DNA from 2 places in the Cellulomonas sp. plas2 genome. Region 1 is predicted to be linked to the other one. Evidence: predicted binding sites of a transcription regulator. Region 1 holds the regulator's gene; the other holds the start of a gene.
What was found. The regulator HrcA, encoded in region 1, represses chaperone genes, less so after heat shock. The targets are predictions, from matches to a motif close to TTNGCACTCGNNNNNNNCGAGTGCNAA.
Positions count from the first base shown of each region.

Region 2: a site for HrcA is predicted at 1,663-1,689, ahead of groES (co-chaperone GroES). Genes of this name have one in related genera too.

Region 1 is NZ_CM170155.1:1,579,420-1,584,107, reverse strand. It holds gene dnaJ (molecular chaperone DnaJ) at 1-873, opposite strand, end outside; gene hrcA (heat-inducible transcriptional repressor HrcA) at 936-1,961, opposite strand; gene AC2TDM_RS07050 (DUF3097 domain-containing protein) at 2,111-2,983, shown strand; gene AC2TDM_RS07045 (DUF2189 domain-containing protein) at 3,063-4,133, opposite strand; gene hemW (radical SAM family heme chaperone HemW) at 4,285-4,688, opposite strand, start outside.
Region 2 is NZ_CM170155.1:974,721-979,408, forward strand. It holds gene AC2TDM_RS04425 (glutamate--cysteine ligase) at 1-414, opposite strand, end outside; gene AC2TDM_RS04430 (class I SAM-dependent methyltransferase) at 411-1,619, opposite strand; gene groES (co-chaperone GroES) at 1,809-2,123, shown strand; gene AC2TDM_RS04440 (WhiB family transcriptional regulator) at 2,456-2,752, opposite strand; gene AC2TDM_RS04445 (MerR family transcriptional regulator) at 3,001-4,173, shown strand; gene AC2TDM_RS04450 (response regulator transcription factor) at 4,468-4,688, shown strand, end outside.

The DNA.
Region 1 (4,688 bases):
CGGGCCGTCGAGCGTCTCGAGCTGGACGACCGTGCCCAGCGCCGCCGCCGTCATGGGCACCGCGAGCGTGGCGTGCAGGTCGTCGCCCTCCCGGACGAACGTCTCGTGCCGGCGCTCGCGCACCTCGAGGTAGACGTCGCCGGCGGGCCCGCCCGCGGGGCCCACCTCGCCCTGACCGGTGAGCTTGATGCGCGTGCCGGTGTCGACGCCGGCGGGCACGTCGACGGACAGGGTCCGGCGCGAGCGCACCCGGCCCTCGCCGGAGCAGTCCGTGCACGGCTCGGCGATGACGGAGCCGAAGCCCTGGCAGGCCGCGCAGGGCTGCGTCGTCATGACCTGACCGAGGAACGAGCGCGCCACGCGCTGGACCGAACCGCGCCCGCCGCAGACCTCGCACGTGCGCGGCGACGTCCCCGGGCGGCAGCACGTGCCCGAGCACGTCGGGCAGACGACCGCGGTGTCGACCGGGATCTCCCGGTGGACGCCGAACGCCGCCTCCGCGAGGTCGATGTCCAGCCGGACGAGGGCGTCCTGCCCGCGGCGGGCACGCGGCACGGGGCCGCGGGCGGCCTGCGAGGCGCCGGCGGCCGCGCCGAAGAACGTCTCGAAGATGTCCTGGAAACCGAAGCCGGCGCCCGCGCCGCCCATGCCCCCGGGGGAGGCGGGGTCGGCGCCCATGTCGTAGGCCCGGCGCTTGTCCGGGTTGCCCAGCACGTCGTAGGCGCGGCTGACGTCCTTGAACCGCTCCTCCGAGCCCGCGTCGGCCCCGGCCACGTCGGGGTGCAGCTCTCGGGCGAGCTTGCGGTACGCCTTCTTGATCTGCTCGGGCGTGGCGTCGCGCTGGACGCCGAGGATCGCGTAGTAGTCGGTCACGTCGCTCTCTTCGCGGGCGGGTGGTGCGGGGAGGGGCTGGGTCGGGTCGGGGCCGGGCGGGCCTACCCCGCGAGGATCCGGCTGAGGTAACGGGCGACGGCGCGCACGGCGGCCATCGTGCCCGGGTAGTCCATCCGCAGCGGGCCGACGGACCCGATGCGGGCGACGGACGCGCCGTCGCCGTAGCCCGTGGTGACGAAGCTCGTCTCCACCAGGCCCTCGTGCCGGTTCTCCCGGCCGATGCGGACGCTGACCGCCGTCTCGTCCTCGGCCATGTCGGACAGCAGGCGCAGGAGGACGACCTGCTCCTCGAGCGCCTCGAGCACGGGCCCGAGCGTGCGCACGAAGTCGGCGGGCCCGCCGCGCGCGAGGTTGGCCGTGCCGGCCATGACGATCCGCTCCTCGCCCTCCAGCGCGAGCGTCTCCTCCACGACCGCGAGCACCGCGTCGAGCAGGGACCGGTCCGCGGGCGGGAACGCCTCGCGCAGCTCCTCGCGCACGCGGGCCAGGTCGGCCAGCACCCGCCCCGCGACGGCCACGTTGAGCCGGGTCCGCAGCTGGGCGACGACGAGCTCGTCGAGGTCGTGGTCCAGCTCGACCGTCCGCTGCTCGACGCGGCCCGTGCGCGTGATGAGCACGACGAGCAGGTGGCGCGGGCCGACGGGCACGAGCTCGACGTGCCGCAGCGCCGAGCGCCGCAGGGACGGGTACTGCACGACGGCCACCTGGTGCGTCAGCTGCGCGAGCAGCCGCACGGACCGGTCCACGACGTCGTCGAGGTCGACGGCGTCCTCGAGGAAGGACGCGATCGCCCGCCGCTCCGGCGACGAGAGCGGCTTGACCTCCGACAGGCGGTCGACGAAGAGCCGGTAGCCCTTGTCCGTCGGCACGCGCCCGGCCGAGGTGTGCGGCTGGACGATGTAGCCGCCCTCCTCGAGGGCCGCCATGTCGTTGCGGATCGTCGCCGGGGACACGCCCAGGCTGTGGCGCTCGACGAGGGCCCGCGACCCCACGGGCTCCCGCGTCGCGACGTAGTCCTCCACGATGGCGCGCAGGACGTCCACGCGCCGCTCGTCGCCGCTGCCCATGCCGTCCTCCTGCCGTCGTCCGTTCGTGCGGGGGCCTCACCGGGCGGGTCCCGGGTAGCACTCGCCCGTGCTGAGTGCCAATCCTACGCGGCGTGTCCACACGACGACCTGCCGGGCACAGGCACGGGCGTGACCTAGCGTGACGGGCCGTGAGCACCGACCGTTACGGCAGCGACGTCCTCGCCAGCGGCCGCGCGGGCCCCCGCCCGGCGCACCACCGCCCGGCCCGCACCTCCCGCCCCCAGCCGGCCGAGCCCGGCCTCGTGGTCGAGGACGTGAGCACGGGCTTCGTCGGGGCGGTCGTGCGCGTGGAGAAGTCGGGCGGCCAGCACGTCGTCGTGCTCGAGGACCGCCGCGGTCGCACGCGCACCTTCACGCTCGGCCCGGGGTTCTGGGTCGAGGGCGAGCCCGTCCTGCTGACGCCGCCCGTCCGCGCGGCCGCGCCCGCCCGGCCGACGCGCACCGCCTCCGGCTCGCTGGCCGTGCCCGACGCCCCCGCCCGCGTCGCGCGGGCCAGCCGCATCTGGGTCGAGGGCAAGCACGACGCGGAGCTCGTGGAGAAGGTGTGGGGCGACGACCTGCGCGTGGAGGGCGTCGTCGTCGAGCCGCTGCAGGGCGCCGACCACCTCGTCGACGAGCTGCGCGCCTTCCGCCCGGGGCCGGGCCGCCGTGTCGGCGTGCTCGTCGACCACCTCGTCCCGGGGTCCAAGGAGAGCCGGATCGCCGCCGAGGCGCTGCGCGCGGTGCCCGCGGGCACGGTCAAGGTCCTGGGCCACCCGTACGTCGACGTGTGGCAGGCCGTCCGGCCCCAGCGGCTCGGCCTGGCCGCGTGGCCCGTCGTCGAGCGGGGCACCGAGTGGAAGACGGGCGTGCTCCGGCGGATCGGCTGGGACGCCGACTCCCCGCACGCCACCGCCCGCGCCTGGGCGCGCATCCTCGGCAGCGTGCGCACCTACGCCGACCTGGACCCGGCCCTGCTGGCCCGCGTCGAGGAGCTCATCGACTTCGTCACGGCGGACTGAGCGGGTCCTCCCCGACGACGACGGGCCGCCCCCTCGGCAGGAGGGGGCGGCCCGTCGCGCGTCCCGGGACGGTCGGCGGTCAGGCGGCGACGGGCTCGCCGAGCAGCCGCCGGTACGTCACGGTCGTCGCCAGGGACGTCACGGGGACGGCGACGAGCAGCCCGACGAAGCACGCGAACGTGCCGATGACGAGGAGCACGAGCACGACGAGCGCCAGGATCACCGCCGTCGAGACGTTCGCGCGCGCGAGGTCGATGCTCGCGCGGATGGCGTCGAGCGTGCCCAGCTGCTTGTCGAGGACGAACAGCAGCGCGAACTGCGTGAACACCGTCACGCCGATGTACAGGACCCACCCGATGTACGGGATCGAGTTCGCGAGGCCGCCCACGAGCCCGACGAGGATCGCCGTGAGCACCACGGGACCGAAGCGGTCCGTCGAGAAGAACGACCCGAACGACACCGGCTGCCCGTAGGTCGCCTGCAGGGAGGCCCGCAGGAGACCGGCCTGGAAGAGCGCCCCGACGATCCCGAACACGAGCGCGAAGAGCAGCGTCCAGCCGAAGCCGAGCCCGAGGCCGACCGCCGGGTCGAACGCCAGGGTGCCCGACGCGTCCGTCGTGGAGCTGGCCGCGAAGACGCTGATGAGGGGCGCGGACAGAATGGCACCCAGCACGGCGAGGATGACGAAGTAGACGAGGAGCGCGCCGATGAAGACGCCGGCGTTCTGGGCGAACTTGCGCCACCCGTACGACAGCGCGTCGCCGATGCTCGTGCCCGGCGCCTGGCCGTAGCCGCCCGCGCCGACCGGCGGCATGGCCCCGGGGAAGCCCCCGGGCTGGCCGTAGCCGCCCGCGCCGTAGCCGGGCTGGCCGTAGCCCTGCCCGTACCCCTGCCCACCGGGCTGCCCGTACCCCTGCGCGCCCTGGTCGTACCCCTGCCCGCTCCCCTGCCCGTACCCCTGCCCGTACCCGCCTCCCGGCGGCGGCGGGTAGGCGCTCGACCCGCCCGACGACGGGGGCGGCGGGTACGCGCTCGACCCGCCGGCCGGGGGCGGCGGCGGGTAGCCGCCGGCGGCGGGGTCGGGCGTGCTCGGGTCGTCCGACGGCCTCGTGCCGTCGGGGTCGGGGCGGTGCCCCGGGTTCTCGCTCATGGGTGCTCCTGGCGCGGGGGTCGACGACGGCGGCGGCCGTCGGCGTCGGACCTGGTGAGCGAACCGACACGCAGGTGGCGCTGTGAAGCGCACGCGCGGGTGGAGGGCGCGCCCCGACCCCCGGGCGGGGGGACCCGGCCGGGGACCCGGCTCAGGCGGCGAGGGTGCGCACGACGGCGTCGGCGAGCAGGCGTCCCCGCCGGGTGAGCCGCAGCACGCGCCCCCCCGCGTCGCCCATCAGCGCCCCGGCGGGGTCGACGAGCCCGTCGGCGACGAGACCGGCCACGCGCCGGCGCCCGTCCGCCCCGAGGTCGGCCAGCGGCAGACCCTCGGCGAGCCGCACGCCGAGCAGCAGGTGCTCCAGACGGGCGGCCTCCTCGTCGAGCACCTCCCGGCCGGCCGCGGGGCTCAGCCCGGCCGCCAGCCGGTCGGCGTACGCCCGCGGGTGCTTGACGTTCCACCAGCGCACCCCGCCGACGTGGCTGTGCGCGCCGGGGCCGACGCCCCACCAGTCGTCGCCGCGCCAGTAGGCGAGGTTGTGCCGGCACGCGTCGC
Region 2 (4,688 bases), 600 kb from region 1:
GTAGATGAGCATCTGCCGGCCCCACCACTGCGTGCGGTCGATGAGCGTCGCGTAGCGCTGCTTGTCCGTGACGCGCTGCTGGTCCCACCGCGCGAAGGGGTGCGTCCCGGCGCCCATGAGCTCGATGCGCAGCGGGCTCGCCGCGGCGGCGACGGCGTCGGTGGCGGCCCGCAGGTCCGCGACCGCCTCCCCGATGGTCGTGCACTTGCCCGACGAGACCTCGACGGTGTTGAGCAGCAGCTCCGGGGTGAGCCGCCAGCGGTCCGCGTCGCCGGGGCGCACCTGCGCGAAGATCGCCTCGGCCGCCTGGCGCAGGTCCCCGGAGTCGGCGTCGACGAGCGCGAGCTCCCACTCCAGCCCGACCGTCGAGCGCTCGGACGCGGCGAAGTCGAGGCGGGCGGGGGCGGCGCTCACAGCGGCTCCACCACGAGGACGGTCTGCGCGCCCGCGACCCGGGTGAGCACCACCGTGGCCTCGGCGTCGCCGCGCAGGTCGAGCTGGCGCCGCAGCTGCTCCGGCACCACCGCGGTGCCCCGCTTCTTGATGGTCAGCCGCCCGACCCCGCGCGTGCGCAGGTAGGACCGCAGGGCCTTGAGGCCGAACGGCATGCGGTCGAGCACGCGGTAGGCGGTGGCCGTGGGCGCGGCGTGGCGCACGTCGGAGGTCACGTAGGCGATCGTGCGGTCGACGAGGCGTCCCTGCACCTCCTGGGCGACGAGGGCGACGAGGCCGGCGCGGATGACGGCGCCGTCCGGCTCGTAGAGGTAGCCGCCGACGGGTCCCGCGTCGACGGGGGGCAGCTCGGGCTCGGCGGTGCCGGGCACGAGGGGCGCGCGCAGCTCGTGGGCGGCTCCGGCCTCGTCGAGCACGAGGGCGCTGCGGGCCGGGCCGACCGGCGCCAGCGGCCCGAACCACAGGCCCAGCTCGACGACGTCGCCGCCGACCGACACCCACTGCGCCTCCGCGTCGGCCGGCAGCGCGGTGTGCGGGACGCCGGGGCCGAGCTTGAGGCCGAGCGCCGGGACGCGCCCGCGCAGGGCGAGGACCGCGTCGAGCGGCGGGAGGTAGGCGGCGGGGTCGAAGAGGCGGCTGCCGGAGCCCGTGCGCCGGGCCGGGTCGGCGTAGACCCCGTCGACGCCCTCCGCCGCGAGGTCGAGGGACAGCCCGTCGGCCTGCCGCACGCGTGCCTCGGGGAAGTGCCGCAGGTTCACGGTGGCCAGGGCGGCGGTGGTCTCGTCGACGTCGGTGGCGAGCACGCGCAGGCCCGAGCCCGCCAGCGCGAGGCTGTCCGCGCCGATCCCGCACGTGAGGTCGGCGACGTGCGTGCAGCCCGCGTCGCGGTAGCGCCGGGCGTGCCGCGCGGCGACCACGAGCCGCGTCGCCTGCTCCAGGCCGGCGGGCGTCAGCAGCATGCCCTCGGCGAACTCCCCGAACTTCGCCCGCGCCCGGGCCCGCAGCCGGGACTGCGTGAGCGCCGCGGCGACGAGGGCCGGGTCCAGCCCGTCGGCCCGCAGGCGCGTGGACAGCGCCATCGCGCGGTCCTCGTCGTAGGGCGGCAGGGCCTGCAGCAGCGCCCACCCCTCGGGCGAGAGGAGCTGGGCCAGGCCGTCGGCATCCACGTCGCGATCCTCCCACGCCCCTCCGGCGGGGCGGGGAGGCGTGCTGGCACTCGCCTTGACCGAGTGCTAACGCGTTCCTACAGTGAGCACCGGCACGCGACAGGCCCCGGCACCCGCGACGACGGTGGCCCGCAGCGTGGCAACCGACATCCGCAAGCAGTTCCCTCACACGTGAAGGGGAGGTCCGCTGTGACGGTCTCCACGGAGTCCAAGGTCGGCATCAAGCCGCTCGAGGACCGCATCCTCGTCAAGACGCTCGAGGCGGAGCAGACGACCTCGTTCGGTCTGGTCATCCCGGACAGCGCCAAGGAGAAGCCCCAGGAGGGCACCGTCCTGGCCGTCGGCCCGGGCCGGATCGACGACAAGGGCAACCGCGTCCCGCTGGACGTCGCCGTCGACGACGTCGTCATCTACTCCAAGTACGGCGGCACCGAGGTGAAGTACAACGGCGAGGAGTACCTCATCCTCTCCGCGCGCGACATCCTGGCGGTCGTCACGAAGTGACCCCGCCGCCGCGGTGACGCGGCAGCAGCACGGAGGCCCCTCGTCCTGACGGACGGGGGGCCTCTGTCGTCGCGCGTGCCGGGGTCGCACCGATGGGGGTGCGCACCTCGGTCGTGGTCGTGGTCGTGGTCGTGGTCGTGGGCGGCGCGGTCGGCACGCACGACGTGGTGGTGGTCGACCGCCGACCTACCGGCGGTGCCATCTGCCCGGGGACGCAGACGGGCCGCGGTCCCCGGCGCCCTGCCGCGCCGGGCCGCGGCCCGTCCTGGAGAGCCGACGGCGCAGGGCCGGCGGCGAGCTGGTGCAGCCGGCGCAGGGCGCCGGCCGAAGGGTCAGACGACGGCGCGCCGACCGGACTGCTGGGCGAGGACCTCGGCCCGCTCGTCCTCGGACAGGCCGCCCCACACGCCGTAGGGCTCCCGCACGCTGAGCGACTGCTTGCGGCACTGCTCGATGACCGGGCAGGTGGCGCAGACGGCCTTGGCCGCCTCGGCACGACGACGACGGGCGGCGCCGCGCTCACCCTCGGGGTGGAAGAACAGCGTCGGGTCGGCCTCGCGGCACGCGCCCTCGAACTGCCACTCCCACAGGTCCATCACCGGTCCGGGCAGTCGCGAGATCTCCGCCATGTCGTCCTCCTCGTGTCGGCCCGGGGGCCGGTCAGTGCGTGGTGCGGGCCTCGGAGTCCCGGTGCCTCGGCACCCGCTCCGTCCTGCTGAGCAGCAACGCTACAACCGCGCCAGAAGTTGTTCAAGGGTCTGACCCTGACCAATTTCGACCGGTTCCGGAGCGGTCCATGGCGCGGTGCTGACCCGCTGCCACGTCGACCACCGGGACGGGCCGGGCTCGGTCGGCGTCCGGCTGGCATGATCGGGCCATGCCCCGCCCGGATCGCGCCACCGATCGCGCCAGCGACCGGGACGCCGACCGCGCCACCGCCGCCGACGGGCCGGCGACCGCCCCCGACGCGGAGCCGGGCGGCGACGTCGTCCCGGGGCTCGCGGTGGCGGCGGTGGCCCAGCGGCTGGGCGTGGCCCCGGCGACGCTGCGCACGTGGGACCGGCGGTACGGGCTGGGTCCCTCGGGCCACTCCGCCGGCGCGCACCGGCGGTACTCGCCGCAGGACGTCGAGCGGCTGCTCGTCATGCGGCGCCTCACCCTGGACGGCGTGGCGCCCGGCGACGCCGCCCGTCTGGCGCGGGAGGCCGAGGTCGTGCCCGGGGCGCCGGGCACCGTCCTGCCGGGGCTGAGCCGCGCGGACGGCATCGAGGTGCGCCTCGCGGACACGGACGGCGCCGGTCCCGTCGAGCCCCTGCCCGCAGCCGGTCTGATCGCCGAGCCGCGCGCCGACCAGCGCCCCGAGACGCGGGAGGAGCGGACCCGCGCGTCCGCCACGCGGCCGGTGCCGACGCCGCAGGCCGTCGTCGACGCGGCCGTGGCCGGCGACGAGGCCCGGTGCGCGGCCCTGCTCGACCTCGGCACCCGCGGTGACGTCGAGCGCTGGTGGACCGACCTCGTCGACCCCGCGCGGACGCTGCTGCACCGGCGCACCGAGGTCGACCGCCCGGGGGTGGACGCCCCGACCGTGCTGCGGGGCTGCGCGCTGGGCGCGCTCCGGGCCCGGTCGATGGGGGAGCCGACGGCGGGCGCGCCGGTGGTGCTGCTCGTCGTGCCGCCGGGGGAGGACCGGCCGCTGCTCGTGCACGCCCTCGCGTCCGCGCTGTGCACGCGGGGGCGTGACGCGCGCATCGTCAGCGGCCCTGTCCGGGCGCACCAGGCCGCGGAGCTCGTCCTCATGACGCGTCCCGCGGCGGTGGTGCACCTGTCGCGCAGGGCGGACGCACCCGCCGACGTGGTCGAGCGACTCGTCGCCGACCGTCCGGACCTGCCGCAGTTCCTGCTCGTCCCCGAGGAGGCCATCGACCGCATGCCCTGGGGCCGGTCGGTCCACCGGGCGCGCACGTTCACCGGGCTGCTGCACGAGGTGCTCGCCAGCGCGGTCCCCGCGGCGACCGCCGCTCCCTGGCCCGACGGGGTCGCCGGGGCCTGACGCCCTCCGGCCCCGCCACGCCCCGGGGCCCGCATCGTGGCTCACATCACCCATCCGGGTGGCGGCCCGCCCCGAACCCTTCTCCGGCAGCGCGGGAGAGCCCTGCGCCCATCGCCCGTCCGGGGGACATCACGCGCGCCGTCGTGCCGCGGCAGCACCGCGCTGCCACCGTCGTGGAGGCCCCGTCACCCGTTCGGCCCGCCCCGCCGGACCGGTCTGCGCTCACAGCGGTGCCCGGCCCGCCGATGGGTCGGGAAGTCGTCCGCGCGAGGCGGGCACCTGGAGGAGGTCGTGATGGCGGGAGTGGTGATCTGCCACAGCTCGGCGATGATCCGCGAGCGCCTCGTCGTGACATCGGTCGGCGTCCCCGCGCTCACGCCGGTGCGCGCGGCGGGGTCGGTGGACGAGCTGGTGGCGCTGGTGAGGAGGGTACCCCCGACGGTGGTGCTGCTCGACGCGCACATCGGGGCGCCCGGCGCGGTGGACGCGGTGCGGGCGTTGCGGGCGCTGTCCCC